Regions from separate parts of the Mesorhizobium sp. M0208 genome, predicted to be linked through region 3. Evidence: riboswitches for the same ligand, from Rfam matches in the RefSeq annotation. Region 3 holds a riboswitch; each other region holds the start of a gene.
The links. Region 3 has a riboswitch for thiamine pyrophosphate ahead of thiB (thiamine ABC transporter substrate binding subunit). Riboswitches for the same ligand answer to the same signal wherever they lie in the genome.
Positions count from the first base shown of each region.

Region 1: linked by a shared signal. The riboswitch ahead of thiC (phosphomethylpyrimidine synthase ThiC) and the one ahead of thiB (thiamine ABC transporter substrate binding subunit) in region 3 are both predicted to bind thiamine pyrophosphate.
Region 2: linked by a shared signal. The riboswitch ahead of thiC (phosphomethylpyrimidine synthase ThiC) and the one ahead of thiB (thiamine ABC transporter substrate binding subunit) in region 3 are both predicted to bind thiamine pyrophosphate.

Region 1 is NZ_JAMYSP010000011.1:1,391-11,070, forward strand. Features, by position in the region: gene NKJ17_RS13360 (Fic family protein) at 1-1,496, shown strand, start outside; TPP riboswitch at 1,663-1,779, shown strand; gene thiC (phosphomethylpyrimidine synthase ThiC) at 1,883-3,718, shown strand; gene thiO (glycine oxidase ThiO) at 3,715-4,716, shown strand; gene thiS (sulfur carrier protein ThiS) at 4,685-4,882, shown strand; gene NKJ17_RS13380 (thiazole synthase) at 4,886-5,659, shown strand; gene NKJ17_RS13385 (thiamine phosphate synthase) at 5,656-6,261, shown strand; gene thiD (bifunctional hydroxymethylpyrimidine kinase/phosphomethylpyrimidine kinase) at 6,252-7,013, shown strand; gene NKJ17_RS13395 (LacI family DNA-binding transcriptional regulator) at 7,521-8,543, shown strand; gene NKJ17_RS13400 (alpha/beta hydrolase) at 8,503-9,525, opposite strand; gene NKJ17_RS13405 (Gfo/Idh/MocA family protein) at 9,540-9,680, opposite strand, start outside.
Region 2 is NZ_JAMYSP010000015.1:46,879-56,558, forward strand. Features, by position in the region: gene ald (alanine dehydrogenase) at 1-1,070, opposite strand, end outside; gene NKJ17_RS16850 (hydroxymethylpyrimidine/phosphomethylpyrimidine kinase) at 1,352-2,116, opposite strand; gene NKJ17_RS16855 (thiamine phosphate synthase) at 2,107-2,712, opposite strand; gene NKJ17_RS16860 (thiazole synthase) at 2,709-3,482, opposite strand; gene thiS (sulfur carrier protein ThiS) at 3,486-3,683, opposite strand; gene thiO (glycine oxidase ThiO) at 3,652-4,653, opposite strand; gene thiC (phosphomethylpyrimidine synthase ThiC) at 4,650-6,485, opposite strand; TPP riboswitch at 6,589-6,705, opposite strand; partial or broken gene queE (7-carboxy-7-deazaguanine synthase QueE) at 6,938-7,676, opposite strand; gene queD (6-carboxytetrahydropterin synthase QueD) at 7,673-8,029, opposite strand; gene queC (7-cyano-7-deazaguanine synthase QueC) at 8,029-8,727, opposite strand; gene NKJ17_RS16895 (phasin) at 9,300-9,680, opposite strand, start outside.
Region 3 is NZ_JAMYSP010000003.1:161,463-171,142, reverse strand. Features, by position in the region: gene NKJ17_RS04605 (amino acid ABC transporter substrate-binding protein) at 1-546, opposite strand, end outside; gene NKJ17_RS04600 (RNA polymerase factor sigma-32) at 872-1,729, shown strand; gene NKJ17_RS04595 (M48 family metalloprotease) at 1,743-3,212, opposite strand; gene thiQ (thiamine ABC transporter ATP-binding protein) at 3,467-4,258, opposite strand; gene thiP (thiamine/thiamine pyrophosphate ABC transporter permease) at 4,255-5,874, opposite strand; gene thiB (thiamine ABC transporter substrate binding subunit) at 6,115-7,128, opposite strand; TPP riboswitch at 7,172-7,286, opposite strand; gene NKJ17_RS04575 (thiamine diphosphokinase) at 7,427-8,071, shown strand; gene NKJ17_RS04570 (ABC-F family ATP-binding cassette domain-containing protein) at 8,073-9,680, shown strand, end outside.

The DNA.
Region 1 (9,680 bases), on a different contig from region 3:
AGGAAATCCGCCTTCCTGAAAGGGCCACCCCGGCCGGGTACAGCGCCCTGATAGGAGCCTACAGGCTCGCCGTGCCCTTGCCCCGCACGTTGTTCGCTACTGGCGAGCATCATCGCATTACCGAACGGGATGGCTGGCGGATCATGACTCCCCGCCATGCCCCAAATCCTACCCTCGAAGGTCACCTGACCTTCGCGCTCAAGTACGAGGGACTGGACCTTGCCGTCCTCAAGCGGCTGTTCCAAGTGACCGGTCCCGCGCCGATCGAGGCGCTGGTCCGTGAAAGTCGGACCGGCAGTTATGCCCGCCGCATCTGGTTTTTATATGAATGGCTGAGGGGCGCGCGTATCGATCTGCCGGACGCGGATGCCGGAAGATACGTTCCGGTTGTCGATCCTGAGCTGCAGTGGCCCGGACACGAGAAGACCGCTTCGCGCTACCGTGTAAGGGACAATCTCCCCGGCACGCGTGAGTTCTGCCCTCTGGTGTTCCGCACCAAGATTCTCGAAAAATTCATCGGCCTCGGACTATCGAGGCGCGCGGAGGCAATCGTAGCGGACGTGCCGCGCGACGTCCTTGCTCGGACCGCCGCCTTTCTTTTGCTCAAAGACTCGCGATCAAGTTACGCGATCGAGGGCGAGCGGCCGCCGCAAGATCGCATCCAACGCTGGGGCCGCGCGATCGGCGAAGCCGGCGGCCGGCCAATAGATCGCGATGAGCTGCTGCGTCTGCAAAGAATTGTACTCGGCGACGCCCGTTTCGTCAGACTGGGCTTCCGAAAAGAAGGAGGATTCGTCGGTGGGCATGACCGAGACAACCGCATGCCCCTGCCCGATCACATCAGCGCTCGGCCCGAGGACCTGCCGCAGCTAATTGATGGAATGGTGGCCTTCGATCAAGGCGCGGCGCAAAACCTTGATGCAGTTATAGCCGCCGCAATTCTCGCCTTCGGCTTTGTCTACATCCACCCGTTCGAGGACGGAAACGGCCGCATTCACCGCTACCTAATCCACCACGTTCTTGCCATGCACGGTTTCAATCCGCCGGGAGTGGTCTTTCCCGTCTCAGCGGCGATCCAGGACAAGATCAACGAGTACAGGGGCGTGCTCGAGAGCTATTCGCAACGCCTTCTGCCGTTGGTTGAATGGGAACCGACGCCCGAATTCAACGTCCGGGTTCTGAATGACACCGGTGATTTCTACCGTTTCTTCGATGCAACCCCACACGCCGAATTCCTCTATGCCTGCGTTCAGCGGACGATCGAACGGGACCTTCCGGAGGAAACCGCTTTTTTGCAGCGCTATGACCAATTTCGGCGGCAGGTGGACGCCTCTATCGACATGCCCGAGCGGCTGACGGACCTGCTCTTCCGTTTCCTTCACCAGAATGGTGGCCATCTGTCCAATCGCGCACGCGAAAAGGAATTCGCCGCGCTGACCAATGAGGAGGCAGGGAGAATCGAGGCCATCTACGCGCAAACCTTTGGTGGCAAGTGAAGGCGTAACCTTCACAAGGATCTTCAAGCCCACGGTTGCGATCCTTATCCCGGCCTTCATCACAACTCTTGGTTTGTCGAGTTTTTTCCGCACGGTCTGACCGACCGCCGATCACGGCCTCGGCCCAAATGCGCTTGACAAATCGATGCCGGCCCGTTCAACCTGAGGCATTCACCAGGGGGGTCCCGGCAAGGGGCTGAGATACTGCTGGCTTTCGCGGCGCAGTGACCCGTTGAACCTGATCCAGTTCATACTGGCGTAGGGACGGTGCAAGCGCTTTGCGGGAGTTTACGCCCGAGGTCCTGTTTCGGCAGGTCAACCAAAGCGTCTTTTCATCCTTCCGGCACAGAACTGGGTCTCCAATGCATGAGCAAAGGAGCCTCAAGATGAATGCCCTCACCCCAGCCGTCTCAACGGGACCGCTGCCTGCCTCACGGAAAATTCACAAGCCCGGCACCATCCACCCACAGATTAGGGTGCCGATGCGCGAAGTCTCCGTCCATCCGACGGCCGGCGAGCCGCCCGTCACCGTCTACGATCCGTCCGGCCCCTATACCCACCCGGCTGTCGAAACCAGCATCGAAAAAGGCCTAGCCCGGCTTCGCCACGAATGGATTTTGGCGCGCGGTGATGTCGAGGCCTGTGACGGGCGCCATGTCCGGCCGGAGGACAACGGGTTCGCTACGGGCGAACGCCTGACGCCAGAATTTCCCATTCGCAACCGGCCACTCAGGGCCAGGGCCGGCAAGGCGGTGACACAGCTTGCCTATGCGCGCGCCGGCATCATCACGCCCGAAATGGAGTTCGTCGCCATCCGCGAGAACCTTGGTCGTGAGATCCTGCATGGCAAGCTTGAGCGTGACGGCGAGGCTTTCGGCGCGACGCTGCCCGATTTCGTGACGCCGGAATTCGTCCGAGAGGAGGTGGCGCGCGGACGCGCAATCATTCCCGCCAACATCAACCATCCCGAGAGCGAGCCGATGATCATCGGTCGCAATTTCCTGGTCAAGATCAACGCCAATATCGGTAACTCCGCCGTCACCTCGTCCATGGCCGAAGAGGTCGAAAAGATGGTGTGGGCGATCCGCTGGGGCGCCGATACGGTGATGGACCTGTCGACCGGCCGCAACATCCACAACATCCGCGACTGGATCCTGCGCAACTCGCCGGTGCCGATCGGCACGGTGCCGCTCTACCAGGCGCTCGAGAAGGTTGGCGGCATTGCCGAGGATCTGACCTGGGAGGTCTACCGCGACACGCTGATCGAGCAGGCCGAACAGGGCGTCGACTATTTCACCATCCATGCGGGCGTGCGGCTGCACTACATCCCGCTGACCGTTGACCGGGTCACTGGCATCGTCTCGCGCGGTGGCTCGATCATGGCCAAATGGTGCCTGCATCATCACCGGGAAAGCTTCCTCTACGAACATTTCGCCGAGATCTGCGACATTTGCCGCGGCTATGACGTGTCCTTTTCGCTGGGCGACGGCCTTCGTCCCGGCTCGATCGCCGACGCCAATGACGCAGCACAATTCGCCGAGCTGGAGACGCTCGGCGAGCTGACACAGATCGCCTGGGCGAAGGATTGCCAGGTAATGATCGAAGGCCCCGGCCACGTGCCGATGCACAAGATCAAGGAGAACATGGACAAGCAGCTCGCCGTCTGCGGCGAGGCGCCGTTCTATACGCTTGGGCCGCTGACGACCGACATCGCGCCGGGCTACGACCACATCACCTCCGGCATCGGCGCGGCGATGATCGGTTGGTTCGGCACCGCCATGCTCTGCTACGTCACGCCCAAGGAGCATCTCGGCCTTCCCGATCGCAACGACGTCAAGACGGGCGTCATCACCTACAAGATAGCCGCCCATGCCGCCGACCTGGCAAAAGGTCATCCGGCGGCGAAAGTCAGGGATGATGCCCTTTCCCGCGCGCGCTTCGAATTCCGCTGGGAGGACCAGTTCAACCTGTCGCTCGACCCCGAAACCGCGCGTTCCTTCCACGACGAGACGTTGCCGAAGGAGGCGTACAAGCTGGCGCATTTCTGCTCGATGTGCGGGCCGAAATTCTGCTCGATGCGTATCTCCCACGACATCCGCGCCGAGGCGCAGAAGGAGGGCATGGCGGCGATGGCGGCGAAATACCGCGAGGGCGGCAATCTCTACATACCGGCTGACGAGACCGGCGCACCGGCCATGCCACAGGCGCGTGCGCCATCATGAGGGTGCTGGTCAAAGGGGCCGGCGTTGCCGGCCTCACCGCCGCCTTCGAGCTCGCCGCACGCGGCGCGGCGACCACCGTTGCCGAGACAAGGCCTGCCATCGAGGGCAATGCGTCGTGGTTCGCCGGTGGTATGCTCGCGCCATGGTGCGAGCGTGAAAGCGCCGAGCAGCCGGTGCTGGATCTCGGACGCGACGCCGCCGACTGGTGGGATGCGGTGCTACCGGGTCAGGTGATACGTGCCGGAACGTTGGTCGTGGCCGCGCTGCGTGATACTGGCGAGCTCGACCGGTTCGCCAGCCGCACGTCGGGATATCGGCGGGTCGCCGAAGATGAAATTTCGCTCCTGGAACCCGACCTCGCCGGCCGCTTCTGGCGCGGATTGCTCTTCCCCGATGAGGCTCATCTCGACCCGCGCCAGGCGATGGTAGCACTTCACGACAAGCTCGCGGCCATGGGCGTCGAATTCCGCTTCGGCGCCGACGCCCGGCACTTTTCCGGTTTCGATCGGCAGATCGACTGCACTGGAATCGCAGCAGCCGATGACAGGCTGCGCGGCGTTCGCGGCGAAATGCTGCTCCTGCGCACGCCTGATATCTCGCTGTCGCGCCCGGTCAGGCTGCTGCATCCGCGCTTTCCGCTTTATGCGGTGCCGCGTGCCGACACGCAGTTCATGATCGGCGCGACTATGGTTGAAAGCCAGTCCTCCGGACCGGTGACGGCGCGTTCGATGATGGAACTGCTCGGTGCCGCCTATGCCCTCCACCCGGCTTTTGGCGAGGCCGGGATCGTTGAAACAGGTGTCGGCATCCGTCCAGCCTTTCCCGACAATCTGCCGCGCGTGGAGGCACTTGGAACTGCCGTCGCGATCAATGGACTCTATCGCCATGGTTTTCTTCTCGCCCCTGCCATGGCGCGCCAGGCTGCCGACCTCGTTTTCAATCAAGACGCAACCAAGGAACTTGCTCATGAAACTGATGGTCAACGGCGAAGCGCATGAGGTTGCCGCCGCCACGCTGGCCGAACTGCTTGCCGCGCTCGACTATGAGGGCGATTGGCTGGCGACGGCGGTCAACAGCGACCTCGTGCACAAAGCCAAGCGGGCGGAATTCCAGTTGAGCGACGGCGACCGGATCGAAATCCTCTCGCCCATGCAAGGCGGTTAGACCATGTTAGAGCTTTATGGAACCGAGCTTCCGTCGCGCCTGCTTCTCGGTACCGCTCAATATCCTTCGCCGGCCATCCTTGCCGAGGCCGTCAAGGCGTCGGGAACCTCGGTGGTGACCGTCTCGCTGCGCCGTGAGATGGCAGGCGGCAGGGCTGGCGAAAAATTCTGGTCGTTGATCCGCTCGCTCGGCGTCAGAATCCTGCCCAACACTGCTGGCTGTCACTCCGTCAAGGAAGCGGTCACGACCGCGAAAATGGCGCGCGAGGTCTTCGGCACCAGCTGGATCAAGCTCGAAGTGATCGGCAATCACGACACGCTGCAGCCGGACGTGTTCGGCCTGGTCAAAGCCGCGCGCATCCTGTGCGAGGACGGTTTTGATGTATTCCCTTATACCACCGATGACCTTGTCGTCGCCGAGCGGCTGCTGGAGGCGGGCTGCAAGGTCTTGATGCCATGGTGCGCGCCGATCGGTTCGGCGCTGGGGCCGGTCAACATCACAGCGCTGCGCTCGATGCGCGGCCATTTCCCTGGCGTCCCGCTGATTGTGGATGCGGGGCTGGGACGACCTTCGCACGCGGCCACCGTCATGGAACTTGGCTTTGACGCGGTCCTCCTGAACACGGCGGTCGCCAGGGCGGCTGATCCGGTCGGCATGGCGCGTGCGTTCGGCAAGGCGGTCGACGCCGGCCGTGAGGCTCTCAGTTCGGGAATGCTCGAACCGCGCGACGTCGCCGTGCCATCGACACCGACAATCGGCAGAGCAGTTTTTTCATGACGCTCGATCCCTTCTACCTAATCGTTGACAGCGCTGCCTGGATCGAGCGGTTGGTGCCGCTTGGCGTCAAGCTGGTGCAACTCCGCATCAAGACCATGGATGAGGCCGTGTTGCGCGCGGAGATCCGCAAGGCGAAGGCCTTGTGCGCTCGATACCGGTGCCAGCTCATCATCAATGATTACTTGCGGCTGGCGATCGAGGAAGGCTGCGATTTCGTGCACCTTGGCCAAGAGGATTTGCTGACCGCCGACCTCTCGCGGATACGGGCAGCCGGAGTGAGGCTCGGACTGAGCACTCATGATCATATCGAACTGGAAACGGCGACGGCCGCCGAGCCCGACTATATCGCGCTTGGCCCCATCTACCCGACCATCCTCAAGAAGATGAAATGGGCGCCGCAAGGACTCGAAGCGATCAGCGAGTGGAAGCGCCGGGTGGCGCCGATCCCATTGGTCGCTATCGGGGGCCTCAACCCTGACCGTCTCGACGGTGTTTTCGAGGCTGGCGCGGACAGCGCGGCCGTGGTCACCGACATCACGCTCAACGACGACCCCGAAACGCGCACGCGAGAATGGATCGAAAGGACAGAGAAATGGCGCTGAGGCGAGAAGCGCATGTGCTCCTTGTCAGTGGATCGGACTCCAGCGGTGGGGCTGGAATTGCACGCGATATCGAGACGATCTCCTCCCTTGGTGTGCGCACCTGCCTGGCTGTCACCGCGCTGACGGTGCAAACGCACGAAACCGTCATGGCAGTCCATCCTTCTCAGCCCGGTCTCGTGGCCGATCAGATGCGCGCTGCGCTGCAGGCCAACAATGTGACGGCCATCAAGATCGGCATGCTCGCAACCGCTGAGATCGTGGCTGGCGTTGCCGCCGTGCTGCGCGAAAATCCGCAGGTGCCGGCAGTGCTCGACCCGGTTCTGGTCTCCACTTCAGGTCGAGCGCTACTCGAAACGGACGCCATCGCCGCCATGAAACGTGATCTGATGCCGTTTTGCCGTCTCGTCACACCCAATCTTTTCGAGCTGGCGCTCCTTGTTGGCGCTGAACCGGCGGCGAATGAGAGCGATGTGGTGAGACAGGCACGGAAATTGCTGGCAGCCGGCGCACAGGCCCTGCTGATCAAGGGCGGCCACGCGGCGGGACCCCGATCGACCGATATTCTGTTGCACTTTGATCAAGAACCAATCCGCTTTGACACACCGCGACTTTCCGTATCGATGCGCGGGACGGGCTGCATGCTGGCCAGCGCGATTGCGGCGCATCTGGCGAACGCGAGCCCACTCGAAAACAGCGTGCGCAAAGGCAAGCTGTTTGTGTTCGAGCAGCTTCAGAAGAAGGCAGCCGAATGACCGCGGCATCTCCCGGCCCAGTCAAGCTTAAGTCCGCGTCGCTAGCCGCGAGATTCTCGACGATACGGCTGCCGCTCACATCCTTCGATCATGCGCACGCGCGGTTCGCTGTCGAGAGTGACGCCAGACTCCTCCGGGGCGAGTAAGTTCGTTCGCTGGCGCAGATCGATAGTGCCAATATAGAAAACAATCGTCGCACATGACGGTCGCACCTCGATACGGCTTGATCTGAGCGACGGTCGAGGGCGCTCAAAGCCGCGAGGCCTCGTTTCCGGCCTAAACTCCAATCCACCGCGCCGCTCGCGCGTGCAACGTCCCCGATGTAAATACGGCTCGGTATTTTTCACGTCAATTAATAAATTTACGCATGCAATAATTTTTGTCCACGCGTTGATAATTTGCAAAGCGTCCTGTAAAATTTCAACTTGCAGTCGCGCGCCGGCTCACCGTAGGGAATCATCGGGGACAACGCATGGACCAGGCCGAAATCCATGCTGCGAGGTTTGAATGGCGATGACGCACAAGACGATGGAGGATTTCGCCCGTTCGTGCGGCGTGTCCCGGCCCACGCTCTCCAAGTATTTCGACGATCCGACCAGCGTCAAGCCGGCGACGCGCAAGCGCATCGAGGAAGCGCTGCGCTCGTCCGATTACCAGCCTAATCTGTTTGCGCGGAACCTCAACCGCAAGCGCACGCGCAGCATTGGCATTGTCGTGCCGACTGTGACCGATCCGTTCTATTCGGAGATGGTCAGCCGCATCGAGCTTCGGCTGCGCGACGAAGGCTACTGGCCGATCGTCATCTCCTCGCACGGCTCGACCGAACTCGAAGTCGAGGCGACGCGGACCATCCTGTCGCTCAAGGTCTCGGGCGCGCTCGTCGCGCCGCTCGGGCGGCGCTCCGACCATCGGACGCTCGAGAAGCTGACGCAGGCGATCCCGATCGTCTATTTCGACACTTACCTCGAGGGCAACACGCCCTTCGTCGGCAACAACAACACGCAGAGCGTCGCGACCGTCGTCGACTATCTCTGCCGCTCGGGCGACGCGCCGGTTTATTTCGACATCCCGCACGTCAACCACAATTCACCCGAACGGCTGAGCAGCTATGTCGCCTCGATGAAGCGGCTCGGGCATGAGCCCATCGTGATCGGCAACACCAAGGACTACACTTGGGATTTCGAGCGCATCGGCTACGAGCAGACGGAAAGAATGCTTAGCAATGGCGACCTGCCGGGCAAGACCATCCTGTGCAACAATGACCGTCTGGCCTTCGGCCTGATGGCCGCAGCCTTTGCCCGGGGACTCAAGATCGGCCGCAAGCCCGACTGCGACCTGCGCGTCGCCGCGCATGACGACCATCCGCTTAGCCGCTACGCATGCCCAGGCCTCACCACCATGGCACAGGACTTCGCGTCGATGGCCGGCCGCAGCGTCGAGACGCTGCTTGCCCTGCTCAATGAAGACGAGACGGCGGTCGCGCCCAAGGTCAAACTCGACGCGACGCTAGTGATGCGTCAGTCGGCTTGATCTTCGCGAAAGCGCGATCGAAGCCTTGCCATGCGGCAACCGCCGCCTCGACCGCCTGCCGTGATGCCGGCCCCTGACGGCCCATCGAGACGAAGCCGTGGATCTGGCCCGGCCAGCGCCTGAGCACGACCGGCACACCGGCGTCCTGTAGGCGCCCGGCATAGGCTTCGCCCTCGTCGGCGAGGATGTCATGACCGGCGATGGCGATGAAGGCGGGCGCCACTCCCACAAGGCTTTCGGCTTTGAGCGGCGAGACGCGCCAATCGCCGACATCGGCGGCGTCGCGGACATAGTGGTCGCGGAACCAGGCCATGGTCGTGGCGGTCAGGCCAAAACCTTCGGCAAAACGACGATAGCTGTCCGCCGTCTGCGCGGCATAGGTGTTGGGGTAGAGCAGCAGTTGCGCCGTCAGCGGATGTTTGTCCCCACGCGCAATGAGGCTGAGCACAGTGGCCAGATTGCCGCCGGCGCTGTCGCCTGCGACGGCGATGCGTTTCGGGTTGATGCCGAGATCGGCGGCATGATCCTGCATGAAGGACAGCACGGCGCGGCAGTCTTCCACCGCGGCCGGAAACTTGTGCTCCGGCGCCAGCCGGTAATCCGGCGACACGACGACGCAAGCCGCGACATTGGCGAACCAGCGGCAGATCTCGTCATGCGATTCGAGATTGCCGATTACCCAGCCGCCGCCATGCAGATAGAGCAGCGCCGGAGCATCCGCATTAGGCGCGCCCTGCCCGCGATAGATCCTCAGCGTCAGCGGCCCACCGGGTCCGGCGATTGTGCGCTCGGTGACTGAGCCCACCGGCTCGCGACCGCCTTGTAGATCGGGAAGACCGTCTACATAGGCACGGCGCGCCTGTTCCGGCGTGCCAGCCTCGAAGGGCGGCCTGTTCGCCCGGCGGCCGAGATCGAGAACATGTCGCGCCTGCCGGTCGAGCGCGGACGGGGACGGCGTTGCCATCAGTGGCGTTGTCGTCATCGGCGGACCTCCCGTCAGGCCAGCAGGCTCGCCGCTTCGTCCTCGCCGAGCAGCGGCGGCTGGTCGACCGTGCCGTTGACGGCAACCGAGCCGCGGCTTTCGCCCGAGGCCAGGATGGCTTCCATGATCTCAAGTACATGCAGCGCCAATTCACC
Region 2 (9,680 bases), on a different contig from region 3:
CCGAGGGCTTCGGCGACAGCGCGATTGGTGATCTTGCCCTTGTGGATGTTGAGGCCGTTGCGCAAATGATGATCGTCGACCAGCGCCTTCAGACCTTTGTCGGCGAGCTGCAGGCCGTAATGCAACGTCGCGTTGTTGAGCGCATGCGCCGAGGTGACCGGCACGGCGCCCGGCATGTTGGCGACGCAGTAGTGGATGACACCGTCGACTTCGTAAGTCGGATCGGCATGGGTGGTGGCATGCGAGGTCTCGAAGCAGCCACCCTGGTCGATGGCGACGTCGACCAGCACGGAACCCTTCTTCATGCCGGACAGCATTTCGCGCGTGACGAGCTTCGGCGCCGCGGCGCCGGGGATCAGCACGGCGCCGACGACGATGTCGGCCGAGAAGCACTCTTCCTCGAGCGCCTCGACGGTCGAGTAACGGGTGTGCACGCGGCCGGTGAAGAGGTCGTCGAGCTGGCGCAGGCGCGGGATCGAACGGTCGATGATGGTAACGTCGGCGCCAAGGCCTGCCGCCATCCTGGCAGCATGCAGGCCAACGACGCCGCCGCCGAGCACAGTGACCTTGCCGGGCAGCACGCCGGGCACGCCGCCGAGCAGCACGCCACGGCCGCCATTGGCCTTCTGCAGCGCGGTGGCGCCGGCCTGGATCGACAGCCGACCGGCAACTTCCGACATCGGCGCCAGCAACGGCAGGCCGCCACGGTCGTCGGTGACGGTTTCGTAGGCGATTGCGGTGACACCGGAAGCGAGCAGGCCCTTGGTCTGCTCCGGGTCCGGAGCCAGGTGGAGATAGGTGTAGAGAATCTGGCCTTCGCGAAGCTGCGCCCATTCGTTGGGCTGCGGCTCCTTGACCTTGACGATCATGTCGGACTTGGCAAACACGTCCGCGGCGGTCTTAGCGATGGTGGCGCCGGCGGCGCGGTAGGCGTTGTCGTCGGCACCAATGCCGGCGCCGGTCTCGACCAGCACTTCATGGCCGTGGGCGACATATTCGCGGACCGAGCCCGGCGTCAGGCCGACGCGATATTCGTGGTTCTTGATTTCCTTGGGGCAGCCGACGCGCATTTTCTTCTCCTGATCCGGCCCTTTTGGGCTCGTTCCCTGTATTGCTGGAGTGAACCACAAATCGTTGCGCAGGTGTTTGCGAATGCGCTTGCGCGAAAGGGCGCTCTTCGATAATCGTTGCGCGAAATAGCGGGGTATTCGCAGGATTCACGAAAAATGCCGCTCGACGGGATTGATATCGCCATTCTCAAGGCTTTGCAGAAGAATGGCGACATCTGTGATGCGCGGACATAGCGTGGATGTCGTGATTGTGGGCCGCGACTAGATTGAGTGAGGCAACGTCACTGTCGTCCGGCTGCCTTCTGAAGCTTCTCGAACACAAACAGCTTGCCTTTGCGCACGCTGCCTTCAAGTGATCTCGCCTTCGCCAGATGCGCTGCAATCGCGCTAGCCAGCATGCATCCCGTCCCGCGCATCGACGTAGCCAAACGCGGTGTGTCGAAGCGGACTGGTTCGTGATCGGAGCGCAACAGAATATCGGTTGATCGAGGTCCCGCTGCATGGCCGCCCTTGATCAGCAGGGCCTGCGTGCCGGCGGCCAAGAGTTCCTGGCCTTGCCAGACCGCGTCATCCTCATCGACCGCTTGCTCCGCGCCGATAAGGAGCGCCAGCTCGATGAGATTGGGGGTGACCAGACGGCAAAGCGGCATCAGATTGCGCTTCATGACGGCGATGGCATCTGCTTCCAGCAACGCCCGGCCCGAGGTCGAGGCGAGCACGGGGTCGAGGATTGCCGGCACCCGCGGATTTTCGCGCAGCACGCCGGCAACGGCAACAACGATCTCGGCCGTTGCGAGCATGCCGATCTTAATTGCCGCCACCTTGTTGGCCTGCAGCGCGGCGCGCATCTGATCGGCCACAAGATCGGGCTGCGAAGGATGGATTTCCATCACGGCGTCGTGCGTCTGCACCGTCAGCGCTGTGACGGCAAGGCAGGTGCGCACGCCAATCGCAGCGATCGTCTCGATATCGCGTGCTATTCCGGCTCCGCCGCTGGAGTCCGACCCGCCAACGACGAGCACATAAGGGTCTCGCCTCAGCGCCATTGGTTCGTCTTTTCGATCCATTCCCGCGTGCGCGCTTCGGGGTCGTCATTCAACGTGATGTCGGTCACCACCGCCGCGCTGTCCGCACCAGCCTCGAAAGCACTGTCGAGCCGGTCAGGGTTGAGGCCACCAATGGCGATCAATGGAATCGGAGTAACGCGTGCCCGCCATTCAGCGATCCGTTCGAGCCCTTGCGGCGCCCATTTCATCTTCTTCAGGATGGTCGGGTAGATGGGGCCGAGCGCGATATAGTCGGGCTTGGCGGCCATCGCCGTTTCCAGTTCGACATCATCATGGGTGCTCAGTCCAAGCCTCACGCCGGCTGCCTGTATCCGCGAAAGGTCGGCGGTCTGCAAATCCTCCTGACCCAGATGAACGAAGTCGCAGCCTTCCTCGATCGCCAGCCGCCAGTAATCATTGATGATGAGCTGGCACCGGAATCGAGCGCACAAGGCCTTCGCTGTGCGGATTTCCGTCTGCAGCTCTTTCTCGTCCCTATCCTTGATGCGCAACTGAACCAGCTTGACGCCGAGCGGCACCAGCCGTTCGATCCAGGCGGCGCTGTCGACGATCAGGTAGAAGGGATCGAGCTTCATGAAAAAACTGCCTTGCCGATCGTCGGTGTCGATGGCACGGCGACTTCGCGCGGTTCGAGCATTCCCGAGGTGAAAGCCTCACGACCGGCATCGACTGCCTTGCCGAACGCACGCGCCATGCCGGCCGGATCGGCCGCCTTGGCGACCGCCGTGTTTAGCAGCACGGCGTCAAAGCCGAGTTCCATGACGGTTGCCGCGTGCGACGGCCGTCCGAGGCCTGCATCCACAATCAGCGCGACGCCGGGGAAATGTGTGCGCATCGAGCGCAGCGCCGGAATATTGATCGGCCCGAGGGCGGAGCCGATCGGTGCGCACCACGGCATCAAGACCTTGCAGCCCGCCGCTAGCAGCCGCTCGGCGACAACAAGGTCATCGGTGGTATAGGGAAATACATCAAAACCGTCCTCGCACAGGATGCGGGCGGCCTCGACCAGGCCGAACACATCCGGCTGCAGTGTGTCGTGGTTGCCGATCACTTCGAGCTTGATCCAGCTCGTGCCGAAGACTTCGCGCGCCATTTGTGCGGTCGTGACCGCTTCCTTGACGGAGTGGCAGCCAGCAGTGTTTGGCAGGATTCTGACGCCCAACGAGCGGATCAACGACCAGAATTTTTCGCCAGCCCTGCCGCCTGCCATTTCACGGCGCAACGAGACGGTCACCACCGCCGTGCCCGAAGCCCTGACTGCATAGGCAAGGATGGCCGGCGAAGGATATTGAGCCGTGCCAAGAAGCAGGCGCGACGGAAGCTCGGCTTCATAAAGCTCGATCATGGCCTAGCCGCCCTGCATGGGCGAGAGGATTTCAATCCGGTCGCCGTCGTTCAACTGGAATTCCGCCCGCTTGGCTTTGTGCACGAGGTCATTGTTGACGGCCGTCGCCAGCCAATCGTCCTCATAGTCAAGCGCGGCAAGCAGCGCCTCCAGCGTGGTGGCGGCAACCTCATGCGCTTCGCCGTTGACCATCAGTTTCATGAGCAAGCTCCTTGGTTCTGTCTTGACTGAAAACCAGGTCGGCAGCCTGGCGCGCCATGGCGGGAGCCAGGAGAAAACCGTGACGATAGAGCCCGTTGATCGCGATGATTTCACCCTTGGTTTCGACGCGCGGCAAATTGTCGGGAAAGGCTGGGCGGACGCCGACACCGGTTTCAACGATCTCGGCCTCGCCAAAGGCGGGGTGGAGGGCATAGGCGGTACCCAGAAGCTCCATCATGGAGCGCGCCGTGATTGGTCCGGCGGACTGGCTTTCAATCATCGTCGCACCAATCATGAAACGGTGGTCGGTGCGCGGCACTGCATAGAGTGGAAAGCGCGGATGCAGCAGCCTGACGGGGCGCGACAGCGAGGTATCAGGGGTGCGCAGGATGAGCATTTCGCCGCGAACGCCGCGCAGCCTGTCATCGGCTGCTGCCATTCCTGTGCAGTCGATCCGACGATCGAAACCGGAACGATGCCGGGCGCCGCAGCCGAAGTGGAATTCGACACCCATGGCTGCAAGCTTGTCATGCAGTGCTGCCATCGCCTGGCGCGGGTCGAGATGAGCCTCATCGGGAAACAGCAGTCCGCGCCGGAAGCGGCCGGCGAGGTCGGGCTCCAGGATCGCAATCTCGTCTTCACCGACACGCCGATGCCCTGACGTGCGGCTGGCGAACCGGTCGAGCTCGCCCGCATCGCGCGGCGCGGCCACGACCAGCGTTCCGGCCCGCGTCACCTGGCCGGGCAGCACCGCATCCCACCAGTCGACGGCGTCGCGTCCGAGATCCAGCACCGGCTGCTCGGCGCTTTCACGCTCGCACCATGGCGCCAGCATGCCGCCGGCGAACCACGATGCATTGCGGCCAAGAGTCTGCCTGGTCTCAGTAACGGTCACTGGCACGCCGCGAGTGGCGAGTTCGAAGGCCGCGGTGAGCCCGGCGACGCCGGCCCCTTTGACGAGCACCCTCATGACGGCTCTGGCACCTCTGGCGCACGCGGTAGGCCGGTCTCGTCAGCCGGCATATAGAGATCGCCACCCTCGCGGTATTTGGCCGCCATCGCCGCCATGCCCTCTTTCTGTGCCTCGGCGCGGATGTCGTGGGAGATACGCATCGAGCAGAATTTCGGCCCGCACATCGAGCAGAAATGTGCCACCTTGTGCGCCTCCTTGGGCAAGGTCTGGTCGTGGAAGGAGCGCGCGGTTTCAGGGTCGAGCGACAGGTTGAACTGGTCCTCCCAGCGGAACTCGAAGCGCGCGCGGGAAAGGGCATCATCCCTGACCTTTGCTGCCGGATGGCCCTTCGCCAGATCGGCGGCATGGGCGGCTATCTTGTAGGTGATCACGCCAATCTTGACGTCGTTGCGATCGGGAAGGCCGAGATGCTCCTTGGGCGTGACGTAGCAGAGCATTGCGGTGCCGAACCAGCCGATCATGGCGGCGCCGATGCCCGAGGTGATGTGGTCATAGCCCGGCGCGATGTCGGTCGTCAGCGGTCCAAGCGTATAGAACGGCGCCTCGCCGCAGACGGCAAGCTGCTTGTCCATATTCGCCTTGATCTTGTGCATCGGCACGTGGCCTGGCCCCTCGATCATCACCTGGCAATCCTTCGCCCAGGCGATCTTCGTCAGCTCGCCGAGCGTTTCCAATTCGGCGAATTGCGCCGCGTCGTTGGCATCGGCGATCGAGCCGGGACGAAGGCCGTCGCCGAGCGAGAAGGACACATCATAGGCGCGGCAGATGTCGCAGATCTCCGCGAAATGCTCATAGAGGAAGCTTTCCCGGTGATGGTGCAGGCACCATTTGGCCATGATCGACCCACCGCGAGAGACGATGCCCGTGACCCTGTCGACCGTCAGCGAGATGTAGTGCAGCCGCACGCCGGCGTGGATGGTGAAATAGTCGACGCCCTGTTCGGCCTGTTCGATCAGCGTGTCGCGGTACACCTCCCAGGTCAGGTCCTCGGCGATGCCACCGACCTTCTCGAGCGCCTGGTAAAGCGGCACCGTGCCGATCGGCACCGGTGAATTGCGCACGATCCAGTCGCGGATGTTGTGGATGTTGCGGCCGGTCGACAGGTCCATCACCGTGTCGGCGCCCCAGCGAATCGCCCAGACCATCTTTTCGACCTCTTCGGCCATCGAGGAGGTGACTGCCGAATTGCCGATATTGGCATTGATCTTGACCAGGAAATTGCGGCCGATGATCATCGGTTCACTCTCTGGGTGGTTGATGTTGGCGGGAATGATTGCCCGCCCGCGCGCCACCTCCTCGCGCACGAATTCGGGCGTGACAAAATCTGGTATCGATGCGCCGAAGGCTTCACCGTCGCGCGGCAGCTTGCCGCGGGCGATCTCGCGGCCGAGGTTCTCGCGGATGGCGACGAACTCCATTTCGGGTGTGATGATGCCGGCGCGCGCATAGGCAAACTGTGTCACCGCCTTGCCGGCCTTGGCTCTAAGCGGCCGGTTGCGGATCGGAAATTCCGGGGTCAGGCGCTCGCCCGCCGCGAATCCATTGTCTTCCGGCCGGACATGGCGGCCGTCATAGGCTTCGACATCGCCCCGCGCCGTAATCCATTCGTGGCGAAGCCGGGCAAGACCCTTTTCGATGCTGGTTTCGGCAGTCGGGTCCGTATAGGGGCCGGACGGATCGTAGACGATGACGGGCGGTTCGCCGGCCGTCGGGTGGACGGAGATTTCGCGCATCGGCACCTTGATGTGCGGATGGAGGACGCCGGACTTGTGGATTTTCCGTGAGGCGGGCAGTGGTCCCGTCGACACGGCGGGGGTGAGGGCATTCATCTTGAGGCTCCTTTGCTCATGCATTGGAGACCCAGTTCTGTGCCGGAAGGATGAAAAGACGCTTCGGTCGACCTGCCGAAACAGGACTACGGGCGTGAACTCCCGCAAAGCGCTTGCACCGTCCCTACGCCAGTATGAACTGGATCAGGTTCAACGGGTCACTGCGCCGCGAAAGCCAGCAGTATCTCAGCCCCTTGCCGGGACTCCCCTGGTGAATGCGCCGAATTGAACGGGCTAGCGCTATTTTGTCAAGCTGCATTTCGGCCCGCGGCGGTGATCGGCGACCACTCAAACCAGAGCAAGTCGCATCACGATAGGGGAGCCATCATGCGGATTCGAAACCTTTTCAGCACGGCATTTTCGGGCTTGCCGAACCGACGTTGCTATCGCCCAATTGATGAGATTGCTTTAGATATCTATCTTGCTCGTCATCGGCAATCCTTCCGCGTGGACTAGACGCCCCGTTTGTTTCCCCACAGCAGAACATGAAGCTGCGGCAGTACACGCGCCTCGAACCACCTGTCGCGGGTCACCTTTTCGACCAGCCATTCCATGCGCTTCATCACCCCGGCCATGTCGATCAACGCGTCTTCGTCACCGGGACGCGGCGGCGTGTGATTGCCGGGCTGCAGATAGACGGGTAATTGCGGATAGCGCGCCGCGGCGTCTTTGGCATAGGCATAGTCATCGTCATCGAAGACAACGAGCTTGAGCGCCATCTGTGGCTTGTCCCGCGCCGCCTCGACGCAGGTGTCGAACGCGGCCCAATCTGTCGTCATTTCACATTGAGGGCGGCTTGGGGCTGAGCACCAGCACGTCGAGATTAGCGAACCATTGCTTCGGCACCGAGCCTTGGGTTTCCAATGCAAAACGGTAGCCCTCGCCATGCCCGCGGTCGATCAGCGGGCCAAGCGGCTGGATAGCCGGATTGCCGCCCGACAGCGACACCATCACGGGCTGGCCGCCGGAAAGCGCAATGACCTTTTGCCACACCGCGTCGGCAGACATCATCTCCCAATCATGGCGGAAGCGACTGTCCACCGCATGCAGGCTGTCGCACCAGGAACAGCGATAATCGCACCCGCCCGTTCTTACGAACACCGTCGGCAAGCCGATCAGCATGCCTTCGCCCTGAATGGTCGGCCCAAAAATCTCGCTCACCCGAATTCCGGGATGCATTGCGCAAGTCATGGCCGGTATTCCGCCCAGGTTTTCGGCGTCTCGCTCACCCGCACGGCGGAGGTTTGTGGTAGCCGCACCTTGCACCAGTCGTGGAAGTGCCTGGCCAGACATTCCGCCGTGACACGGTCATGCCCCAGGACGTCGTTAAGATGGCGATGGTCGAACGTCTCGTCGATGTAGTGCTTGAGCGCCGCCAGGTCTTGGTAGTCGCGCACAAAGCCATGTTCGTCCAGTTCGCCACCTGAAAGCTCCACCACGACGATGTAGTTGTGGCCGTGTAGACGCGCGCACTGATGATCGGGTGGCAAGGAGCCGAGCTGATGCGAGGCCGAGAAGTGGAACTCTTTGGTAATGCGGAACATCACGCGCTCCTTGTCTGGAGAGCGTGGAGCCAGAAGTCCGCGTCCTCATAGTCTGTCGGGTCGGCAATGCCGGCCAGATCGAATGCTTCGCGCCGTTCGACGCATGTCCCGCAGCGACCGCAATGACGTGCGCCGCCCTTGTAGCAGGACCACGTCGCCTCGAACGGCGTGGCGTACTTTGCCCCCTCGCTGACGATGTCGGCCTTCGTCATATTCACATAGGGAGCGTAAAGGCGGATATCGGCGTAGCCTGCGAGCGCATGGTTCTGCATCGTCTGAAAGGCATCAATAAAAGCGGGCCGGCAATCGGGATAGATGAAATGGTCTCCGCCATGGACGGCAGTGGCCACCGCATCGGCCTTCTGCGCGGCGGCAACCCCGAAGGCGATGGCCAGCATGATGGCGTTCCTGTTCGGCACCACCGTGATCCTCATGGAGTCTTCGGCATAGTGCCCGTCGGGCACGTCCACACTGTCAGTCAGCGCCGAGCCGCCTAGGTTCCGGCCGACATCGCGGATATCGACGATCTGGTGCGGAACACCCAGCCGTTTGGCGCAGATGGAGGCAAAGCCGAGTTCCTTTTTGTGCCTCTGGCCATAATCGAACGAAAGCAGGCCAATGAGTTTCTGCTCGGTCGCCACCTTGTGAGCGAGCGAAACAGAGTCCAATCCGCCGGAGCAGATGACGAGGGCATTCATGGTTTGAGTCCTTGTTTTGACCGGGTAAGGCTGCGACCGGAGATTTCTCTGCGCTCCCAGTACTCCACCGAGCTGGTTTTGTGAATGGGATGGACGCGATTGAGGCGCACATGCCTTGGTGTCAGGTTCCAAAGCATGACTTGCACCCGACTTGTCGCGCATCTTCGACCGCTGGCGGCTGCGGCCGGCACTGCATAAAGACTGCCTGAAGCCGGCGTCGCTCGGCTGTTTCCGGCCTTTGGATCCGCGGCGTTGCTATAGAGCCCCAGGCGCCTTCGACTTCATGTGCGGATTGAGAAGCGCAAAGCGGGGTGCCGTCGATCTCGGCTTCCACCAATATGGGTATTCTCGAATGGGTGACGTGCTTCTACAAGCGCGACGAACGCGACTTACGAGGCGGGTTGGACCAGCTTTGACACGGAGACAGGCTGCTAGCCAGCAGTTCGAAAACCTTGGTCCAGATGATCCCATGCGGTCGGGCAGACAAAGCCGTCCAACCACATGGAAGAAGACCGGCGCCAGGCGCCTCAGTCTACGAGGCACTGTCCTCCAGTCTCGGTCGCCTTAAGCAATCAGGCGGCCTTGCGCACCTTCAAAGCCGTCTCAAAGGCATCCTTGATCGGCTTGGACACGCCCTCGGTAGCTTTCAACATCAATGCCTGGAGGGCCTTGGCCTGTTCGGCGGAATTTTCGATCTGTTTGCGCAGGAAGGCGGTCTGCAGTTCGAAAAACTCGGACGGCGACTTCACGGCAACCAGTGCTTCGAGGTGCGTGAAGCCGGCTTCGGCATTTGCTTCCAGAGCGGCAATCGTCTTCAGGAGCATCTCTTTGCTGGTGGTCTTGGCCATGTCAAAGGTGGACTCGAAAGCCCTTTGAGTCGTTTCGGCGTCCGAGCTCAATTTGGAAAATACCTCCTTCGACTGCTCAACGCCCTGGTCGGCGACAGCGCGAAC
Region 3 (9,680 bases):
GTCGGCGCGGCCGGTAAGAAGAAGCTGGATCGACTGGTCGAAGCCGTCGGTGCCGACGAGTTCGGCGCCGTTGGTTTCAGCCAGCTTGCCGAAGTTCGAAGTCAGCGACTGCGCCGCCTTCTTGCCCTTGAGATCGGCGAAGCTCTTGATATCGGTGTTGTCGCCACGCACGATCAGCACCGCCTTGGAGGCGATGTAGGGATCCGAAAAGTCATATTTGGCCTTGCGCGCCTCGGTGATGCCGACCTCGTTGATGACGGCATCATAGCGGTTGGCATCGAGACCGGCGATCAGCCCGTCCCATTTGCCTTCGAGGAACTGGGCTTTGACGCCGAGGCGCTCGGCGATGGCCCGCGCGATCTCGACGTCGAAGCCGACGAGCGCGCCGGAAGCATCATGATAGGTGAAGGGCGCATAGGTTCCTTCCGTGCCGACCTTGAAGACGCCGGACTGCTTGATCTGGTCGAGATTGGCGCCGGCATGACCGGCGGCGATGGCCAGAACCTGCAGCGTTCCGGCGATAATAAGCGATTTGAGCCATTTCATTTTTCTGTGATCCCGTCCTTGGCCGATGTCCGGCGTCATTGCGAGTGCCGGAAAATGACAGATGCGCGATGCCGGAATAAGAAACTAAATTTCAAAAATCTCGCGCCCTTGAAATCCAATTCTCAACCAGCAGTTCCCGGCGCCATCCGGCTGAGTCAAGGCCGGTGGCGAATCGCCTGGAACAGCGCAATCGACATGACAGTCCGGGGGAACATTCCCCCGCATGGCACGTTCTTCGCTGTTGTAGGGCGCGGCGCCGCCATTTCAACCATCGGCGCCAACTCACGATTCGATCGCACCGCAACGCCTGAAGCAGGAGCGCGGCATGATGGAAGACAGTGCAGGACGGACCATGGTTCGCGCGGCGATGAAAGCCCCTTATCTGGAACGTGACGAAGAGCATCTCCTGGCGCTGCGCTGGAAGGAAAACAATGACCAGCACGCGCTGCACCGCATTACAGTCGCGCATATGCGGCTGGTCATTTCCATGGCGTCGCGGTTTCGCCACTATGGCCTTCCGCTGGGCGACCTGATCCAGGAAGGCCATGTCGGGCTGCTGGAGGCCGCGGCCCGTTTCGAGCCCGAGCGCGAGGTGCGGTTCTCGACCTATGCGACATGGTGGATCCGCGCATCGATGCAGGACTATATCCTGCGCAACTGGTCGATCGTGCGCGGCGGCACCAGCTCCGCGCAAAAGGCGCTGTTCTTCAACCTGCGGCGTCTGCGCGCCCGCCTGGCAAACGGCGCCGAGCAGACGTCGAATGCCACGCTCTACCGCGAAGTGTCGGCGGCTCTCGGGGTATCGGAGGCCGATGTGGCGATGATGGATTCCCGCCTTTCGGCGCCGGACAGCTCGCTCAACACGCCGCTTGCCGACGATGCGGGCGCAACCGAGCGGATGGAGTTCCTGGTTTCGGATGACCCGCTGCCCGATGAGGTGGTCGGCGACACGATCGACGTTGAACGCCGCTCGGTGTGGCTGAAGACGGCGCTCGGCGCTCTCAATGCGCGAGAGCTCAGGATTATCGAGGAACGCCGGCTGAGCGACGAGGGCGCGACGCTCGAAGCGCTTGGCGAAACGCTCGGCATCTCGAAGGAACGTGTCCGGCAGATCGAGGCGCGCGCCATGGAAAAGCTCAAGGCGGCGCTGGTAAAGCAGAATCCGGAATTTCTCGCGGCCTGAATCGCGTCGGCTGCTATTTGTCGGTGACGATCTTGACCTTGTCGCCGGCCGAAACCGCCGCACCCGGCGACAGCGCGTTGAGCACCCTGAACAAATCCAGCTTGCGGTCGACGCCGACCATCTGTGCGGCCAGGGAGCCCATTGTCTGGCCGGGCTGCACCGTGACGATGCGGATACGCAGTGGCTTCAGTGCTGCCTTCTCGGCAGCACTCAGGATGCGGAATGAGCCGCTGACCGAGCGCGCCACCGTGCTCAGCGACGTGCTGGCCGACGGTGCAGCAGTCAGCAAGCGGTAGACCTGGCCGCCGGCGCGGATCACCGCAATATCGAATTGCCAGCCATCGGCGCCGGCATGCGCGGTCGCCGCTTCGTTGCCGTTGATCGTTTCCTGACGCACGCTGCTGTCGTCGAGGCCGGCAACCCAGCCGCTGCGGATGTAGTCGGTCAGCGAGCGGTCCTTGTCGATCGAAACGCCGTCGAAGCGGATTGCCATGTCGCCCGGGCCTGTGGCCGTCACCGCCGCCGCCGAATTGTCGATGATGAAGCCGTTGGGCACTGAGAACGACACGCCGAGGCCAGGATGCAGGAAGGTTTCGCCGCGCACATAGCCTTCCTCCGGCGTGTCGCCGTAGAGCAGCCCGTCTATGCCGGCAAGGAATGAATCGCGGTCGCGCGACCCGACACCGGGCGCGCCGAACTGGCGGGCGTGGCGCTGCGCGAGATCGATACGCTGCGGCGTGTTGGGGTGCGTCGCCAGGAAGTCGAGGCTGGCGTCGGTGGCGCCGCTGATCGAGCGGAAATCGGTATAGGCCGACATCGACTGCAGGAAGCGGCCGGCGGCGTAGGGGTCGAAACCGGCTTCGCCGATCGACTTGATGCCGATGGCATCGGCCTCCAGCTCCTGATTGCGCGAGAACTGGGCCAGCCTCAGCTTGCCGCGGATCAGCGCCGCCTTGGCCGTCGGGTTGTCGCCGAGCACGTCCGAAACGACCTTGGTCGCCAACCCCTCTTCGGCTTCCAGCTGCTGGCGCTGCAGACCATGATTGGCCGTAACGTGGCCCATCTCATGCGCAATGACGGCGGCAAGCTCGGCTGAATCGTTGGCCAACGCCAGCAGGCCGCGGGTGATGTAGAGATAGCCGCCCGGCAGCGCGAAGGCATTGACGTTGGGCGAGTTGAGGATGGTGATGCGGTAGGTCTGGGTCGGGTTGGCCGACACCACGGTCAGTCTGCCGACGACCTTGGCCACCATGCGCTCGAGCTTGGGGTCGGAATACTCGCCGCCATAGGTGGCGAGGATGCGCGGGTGCTGCGCCTTCGCCAGTTCGGCGAGCCTGCTGTTAGCGGCGACATTGTCGACCGTAATCGGCTTGTCGGAGGGCTGGAAGCCCGATTCCTGCACGTCGGGAGGCGTGAACATCTGGCAGCTTGCCAGCGCCACGGCAAGACCGGCCAGCGCAAGAAAGCGCGCCAGCGGTTTCAGCCTCCGATTGTCGATGCCGGTCGGCAGGTCGGCTTCCTTTCAAGTCCTGGGACGTGACCGCGAAAATCGGGCGCGATTTCCGGAAAGCATCACGCGCAAAATCAAGTTCTACGGCGTCCTTCGTGCGTCCGACAGATACGAGGCAGCAAGGGCAAATCACGGTCTAAGCCGGACCAGTTCCTGGCGGACCTAGCCACACTACCTCGACCATGGCAAGCAAGCGCCGCTTCGCCTTCCGCCGGTTTGACCATAAATTATGTCCGCTTCCGGGCAACATCTCGTGATCCAGTCGCAAACGGACCCGAGCCGATATAGCGTCGGAATGCCTCCGGTCCAGCCCCAACGAAAAAATCGGCGGCGGTGCCGGTCGCGGCAACCGTGCCACCGTCCAGGAAAACCATGTTTTGGCCGATACGGCGCGCATCGTCCGGCTGGTGCGTGACGAATAGCACCGTCATGCGCTGCTCCGAATGGACGTCGGCCACGAGGTCGAGCATGTCGTCGCGCAGTGCCGGTCCGAGCGAAGCGAACGGCTCGTCAAGCAACAGCACCGGCCGGTCGCGCACTAAAACCCGGGCGAGCGCGACGCGCTGCCGCTCGCCGCCGGAGAGTTCGCGCGGCAGTCGGCTTTCCTTGCCGGCAAGGCCGACGCGCTTCAGCGCTGCGGCGATTGCGGCGCGGTCAGCCTCGCTCAGCCTGAGCGAAGGCGAGCGGCCGAGCCCGACATTCTGCTCGAGGGACAGATGGGCAAACAGGTTGTTTTCCTGGAACACCATCGATACCGGCCGCGCTGATGGCGGCGCAGTGCTGACGTCGGCGCCGCCGATGAGCACGCGGCCTGACCGTGGCGCTTCGAAACCGGCCACCAGATTGAGCAGTGTCGACTTTCCCGAACCGCTCGGCCCCATGATGGCGGTGATTTCCGACGCCGGGAAATCGACATCGAATATAAGCGGCGTTTCACCATAGCTGAACGAGACATTATCGAGCCGCACGGCCGCGCCTTTTTCCACCGAAATGGACCGTTCCGGGCTGATCGGCATCATGATTTCTCCCTCCTTCCCATCCAGTCCGCGGTCAGCACCAGCGCCAGGCAGACAAGGCCGAGCACCAGCGCCAGCCCGGCCGCATCCTCGGTGCGGTAACTGCCCATGCGGGCCAGCAGCAGGTAGGGCAAGGTTTGCACGGAATCGCTGCCGAACAGCGCAATGACGCCAAGATCGCCGAGCGACAGCGCCATGGCGAAAGCGAAGCCGGTGGCGAGCGGCCGCCGCAGCGACGGCCAGTCGACCAGCCGCAACCGGTTCCAGCCCGAGATGCCAAGCTGTGCGCAAAGCCGTTCGTGGCGTTCGCTCGCCGCGTCATAGGCAGGGCGGATGGCGCGGATGGCGAACGGCATCGCCATCACCGCATTGACCGCAACGACCATGACAGGGGCGATCGCAAAGACATCGCTGACGGTGCGCAGGAGCAGGAACCAGCCGGCGCCGATGACGATGGGCGGCACCACCAGGACGAACCCCGCACCGGTGTCGGCCAGATGCTCGAGCACCGTCCGCCGGCCTGTCCGCCGGGTGAGCGCCAGCGCCCGGCGCGCCATGACCAGCGACAGCGACAGCGCCAGGGAGAGCAGCGCCGATAAGACGGACAGCACGGCACTGGTCGCCGTCGCTTGCCGCACCGCGCTCTCGCCGGCAAGGCGGCCGAGATCGGCGCCAAGCCCGGCCGCCAGCGTGGCCGCCATCGGCCCGGCGACAAATAGCAGTGCCAGCCCGATCACCAGCGCGTTCAGCACGGTCTCGGCCGCACCGGCTAAAAAATACCGGCGCGGCGCCACCGGCAGATTGGCGTCGCCGGTCATATTGGCGCCAAGCCGCGTCAAGGCCAGCACGACCACGAAGGTCAGGGCAATCTGCAGCAGGGTCAGCGTCACAGCCCGCGCCGGGTCGAAGTCGAAACGCAGCGCCTGGTAGATGGCAACCTCCAGCGTCGTCGCGCTGGGTCCGCCGCCGAGCGTAAGCACGATGGTGAAGGAGGTGATGCACAGCATGAAAACGAGCCCGGCAACGCCCGGCAAGGCCGCACGCAGCGGCGGCCATTCGATCAGCCGGAAGGCCGGCGCAGCACCCATGCCAAGCTGGCTCGCCAGCCGCCATTGGTCGGCCGGCACGATCTGCAACGCCTCCAGGAACAGCCGCGTCGCCAGCGGCAGGTTGAAGAAGACATGGGCGACGAGTATGCCCGACAGGCCATAGATGCCGGGCCAGCTCTGGCCGCCTAGCGCGCCCAGCGTGCCGGCAAAATAGCCGGCGCGGCCATAGAGTGCCAAGACACCGAGTGCGGCAACAATGGCCGGCAGCGCCAGTGGCACGGCGAAAAGCTGCAGGATAAAGCCTCGCCCGAAAAACTGTGGATGCCGCGACAGGGCACGCGCGACGAACAGCGCTGGCGCGACGGAGAGCAGGGTCGACAACAGAGCCTGCCAGAGCGTGAAACGGACGATACGCAAGAGATACGAATCGAAGGCGGAGACAACACCGGACGGGTCGCGCGTGGCTTCGACGACGAGCCCGGTGAATGCACCGCCGATCAGCAACGCGATGGCGGCGAGCGCGACGATGCCGGCGTTGACGCGGGAGTCAGATGATGGTGCGCGTTGCACGCTAGACTACCAGATTCGAGATTCTTAGTGAGGATTGCGTTCCTTCGCGCCCCCCTCTGTCCTGCCGGACATCTCCCCCACAAGGGGTGAGATTGGCAGTTTCAGCGCTCCGCTCATTCCAGCAACATCGGCGACTGGCGAAAGCCGCCGTGCCGTCCGATCTCCCCCCTTGTGGGGGAGATGTCCGGCAGGACAGAGGGGGGCGCCGTAGAGCGATCATCTTCGATCAATCGGCCAAAGCTACTTGCTCATCGCCGCAAGCCACTCATCGACCCAGGCCTTGCGGTGGGCCGCGACTTCCTCCGGGCTGAACAGCAAGGTTTTGGTCGGTTTGACAAGCTTGTCGAACGCCGGATTGAGCGGCTTGTCGGTCTTGCCGGCCGGGAACATCCAGTTGGTTTCGGGAATGACATCCTGGAATTTCGGTCCGGTCATGAAGGCGATGAACTTTTCCGCCAGCGGGTTCTTCGCGCCCTTGGTGGTGATCCCCGCAACTTCGATCTGCAGGTATTCGCCTTCCTCGAAGGACGCCGCCTGGTAGCGCTCGGTGTTTTCGGCGACCATGTGGTAGGCCGGCGACGTGGTATACGACAGCACCATCGGCGCCTCGCCCTTGGTGAACAGGCCGTAGGCCTCGCTCCAGCCTGGCGTCACCGTCAGCACCTTTGCCTTGAGCTTGGCCCAGGCTTCGGGCGCCTTGTCGCCATAGACCGACTTGACCCACAACAGCAGGCCAAGGCCCGGCGTCGAGGTGCGCGGGTCCTGGATGACGATCTTCTCTCCGGCATCGCCCTCGACCAATTCCCTGAGGCTCTTCGGCGGGTTCTTCAGTTTTTCGGTATCGTAGACGACGGCGAAATAGCCATAGTCGAACGGCACGAAAGTATCGTCGCGCCAGCCGCCCGGCACGCTGACATCCGATATGGCGCCATGCGGCGAAAACAGGCCGGTTGCCTTGGCGTCGGCGGTTAAATTGGTATCGAGGCCAAGCACGATATCGGCCTTGGTGGCGGCCCCTTCCAGCTTCACACGGTTGAGCAGCGCCACGCCGTCAGCGACCGAGACGAATTCGACGACGCAGCTGCACTCGGCCTCGAAGGCCTTCTTCACCGCCGGTCCCGGACCCCAATCGGCGGTGAAGCTTTCATAGGTATAGACGGTCAGTCTATCCTGTGCCGATGCCTGCCCTGGCAGGGCGAGCGCGGATGCCGCAAGCAGGACAATCGGGACAAGAGAGTGGAAAAAACTGCGCATCGGCGCCTCCTTCGTTCGCATTGAAAGGAATTGAGGCGCCGGGCTGTCCGAAGCGTCTAATCCCTCCGCCGGTACAAACCGGATCAGGTTCAGCGGGTTGGCAGTCTTGCCTCTCAGCCGGTCCGCGAAGATCGCGTCCGGCACCCCGTTAGAGCGTTTCGACACATAGGCCCGGCCGAAGTGCCGCGCAAGCGGAAGTTTGCCGGGCATCCAAAGCCCAGCCTTCCGTTTCGTCTGCCGTTTCATCTTCCGTTTCATTCTTCCGTTTCTGGGGCAGGGCTGGTAAGGGCCACGAGATATGAGCAAATTCACCATCCTGCTTGGCGGCGATCTCATCCGCACGCCGCTGCTCGACCGCCAGGTCGAAGGCTCGCGCGTCATCGCTGCCGATGCCGGCATCGGCCATGCCCGTATGCTGGGCCTGAGGCCGGAACTCTGGGTCGGCGATTTCGATTCCGTACCTGCCGAGTTGCCGGAGGATCTGGCCGCCGTGCCACGGCAGGTGTTTCCCGCCGAAAAGGACAAGACCGACGGTGAACTCGCTATCGCCGCCGCACTCGAACGCGGTGCGACCAGCCTTGTGCTCGCAGGCGCTTTCGGCGGCAAACGCACCGACCACATCTTCCTGCATCTGGCGCTGAGCGTCCGGCTGGCGGAAGGCGGGACGGACGTGCTTTTGACCAGCGGCGCACAGGAAGGCATTCCCTTGCTGCCCGGAAAGACTGGCTTCGACTATGCCGACGGCACGCTGTTTTCGGTGCTCGGCTTCTCCGATCTCGCCGGCCTGAGCGTCACCGGTGCCAAATGGCCGCTCGACCATGTCGAGGTTGCGTTCGGCTCGTCGCTGACCATTTCCAACGAGGTCAGGGGCCGGTTGGAAATCGCGCTGGCCAGCGGCCGCGCGCTGCTGCTCGCGCATCCTTTTCCCTTACCTGAAAGCTGACATGGCACCGCCGCTTCTCAATCTCGATGGGATAAAGCTGACCTTTGGCGGCACGCCGCTGCTCGACGGTGCCGCCCTGACGGCCTCAGCTGGCGACAAGATCGCCTTGGTCGGCCGAAACGGTTCGGGCAAGTCGACGCTCCTCAAGATCGCCGCCGGGCTGATCGAGCCGCAGGACGGCGAAGTCTTCCGCCAGCCTTCGGCAACCGTGCGCTACTTGCCGCAAATGCCCGACATGGAAGGTTTTGCGACCGTCCGCGCCTATGTCGAGGCGGGGCTCGGGCCCGCCGACGATCCCTATCGCGCCACCTATCTGATGGAGCATCTCGGCCTGACCGGCGAAGAACGGCCGAACGACCTCTCCGGCGGCGAGGCGAGGCGTGCGGCACTCGCCCGCGTCATGGCGCCGGAGCCCGACATTCTCCTCCTCGATGAGCCGACAAACCATCTTGACCTGTCGGTCATCGAATGGCTGGAGGAGGAGCTTGCCCGCACCTCCTCGGCACTGGTCGTCATCTCGCATGACCGCCGTTTTCTCGAGCGCGTGTCACGCGCCACAATCTGGCTCGACCGCGGGCAGACCCGCCGTCTCGACAAGGGCTTTGGCTATTTCGAGCAATGGCGCGACACGGTGCTGGAGGAGGAAGAGCGCGAGCAGCACAAGCTCGGTCGCCAGATCGTCCGCGAGGAGCACTGGCTGCGCTATGGCGTGACAGCGCGGCGCAAGCGCAACATGCGCCGGCTCGGTGAGTTGCAGACCATGCGCCAGCGCTTTCGCGGTCATCGCGGCGCCGAGGGTGCGGCGACGATGACAGCCAGCGACGCCGCCGAATCCGGCAAGCTGGTGATAGAGGCCAGGAACATCGAGAAGAGCTTTGGCGATCTGATCGTGGTCAAGGGATTTTCGACCCGCATCCAGCGCGGCGATCGCGTTGGCTTGGTCGGGCCGAACGGCGCTGGCAAGACGACGCTGTTGAAGATGCTGACCGGCGAATTGAAGCCGGACGCAGGCACGGTGCGGCTCGGCACCAATCTGGAGATCGCCACGCTCGACCAGAAGCGCGAGGCCGTCGATCCACAGGAGACACTGGCGCAGTATCTCACCGACGGTCGCGGCGAGAACCTGGTCATCAATGGCGAACAGCGCCACGTCGTCTCTTACATGAAAGACTTCCTGTTCAAGCCGGAACAGGCGCGCACGCCGGTGCGCGAGCTTTCGGGCGGCGAGCGGGCACGGCTGATTCTCGCCCGCGTTTTGGCGCGGCCGGCAAACCTGCTTGTGCTCGACGAGCCGACCAACGACCTCGATATGGAGACGCTGGAGTTGCTGCAGGAACTGGTCGCCGGCTTTGCCGGCACGGTGATCCTGGTCAGCCACGATCGCGATTTCCTCGACCGCACCGTGACCAGCATCATCGCGCCGGATGGTGATGGCCGCTGGATCGAATATGCCGGCGGCTATTCCGACATGCTGGCGCAGCGCGGCGGCACCAGGCTGGACGACCGCAAGGCGCGGCCGAAGGCAGAGACCAGCGAGGCGACGGCCGCAAGCAGGAGCGACGCGGTCGCTCCCAAGGGCCCGGCAAAGAAACTGTCGTTCAAGCAGAAA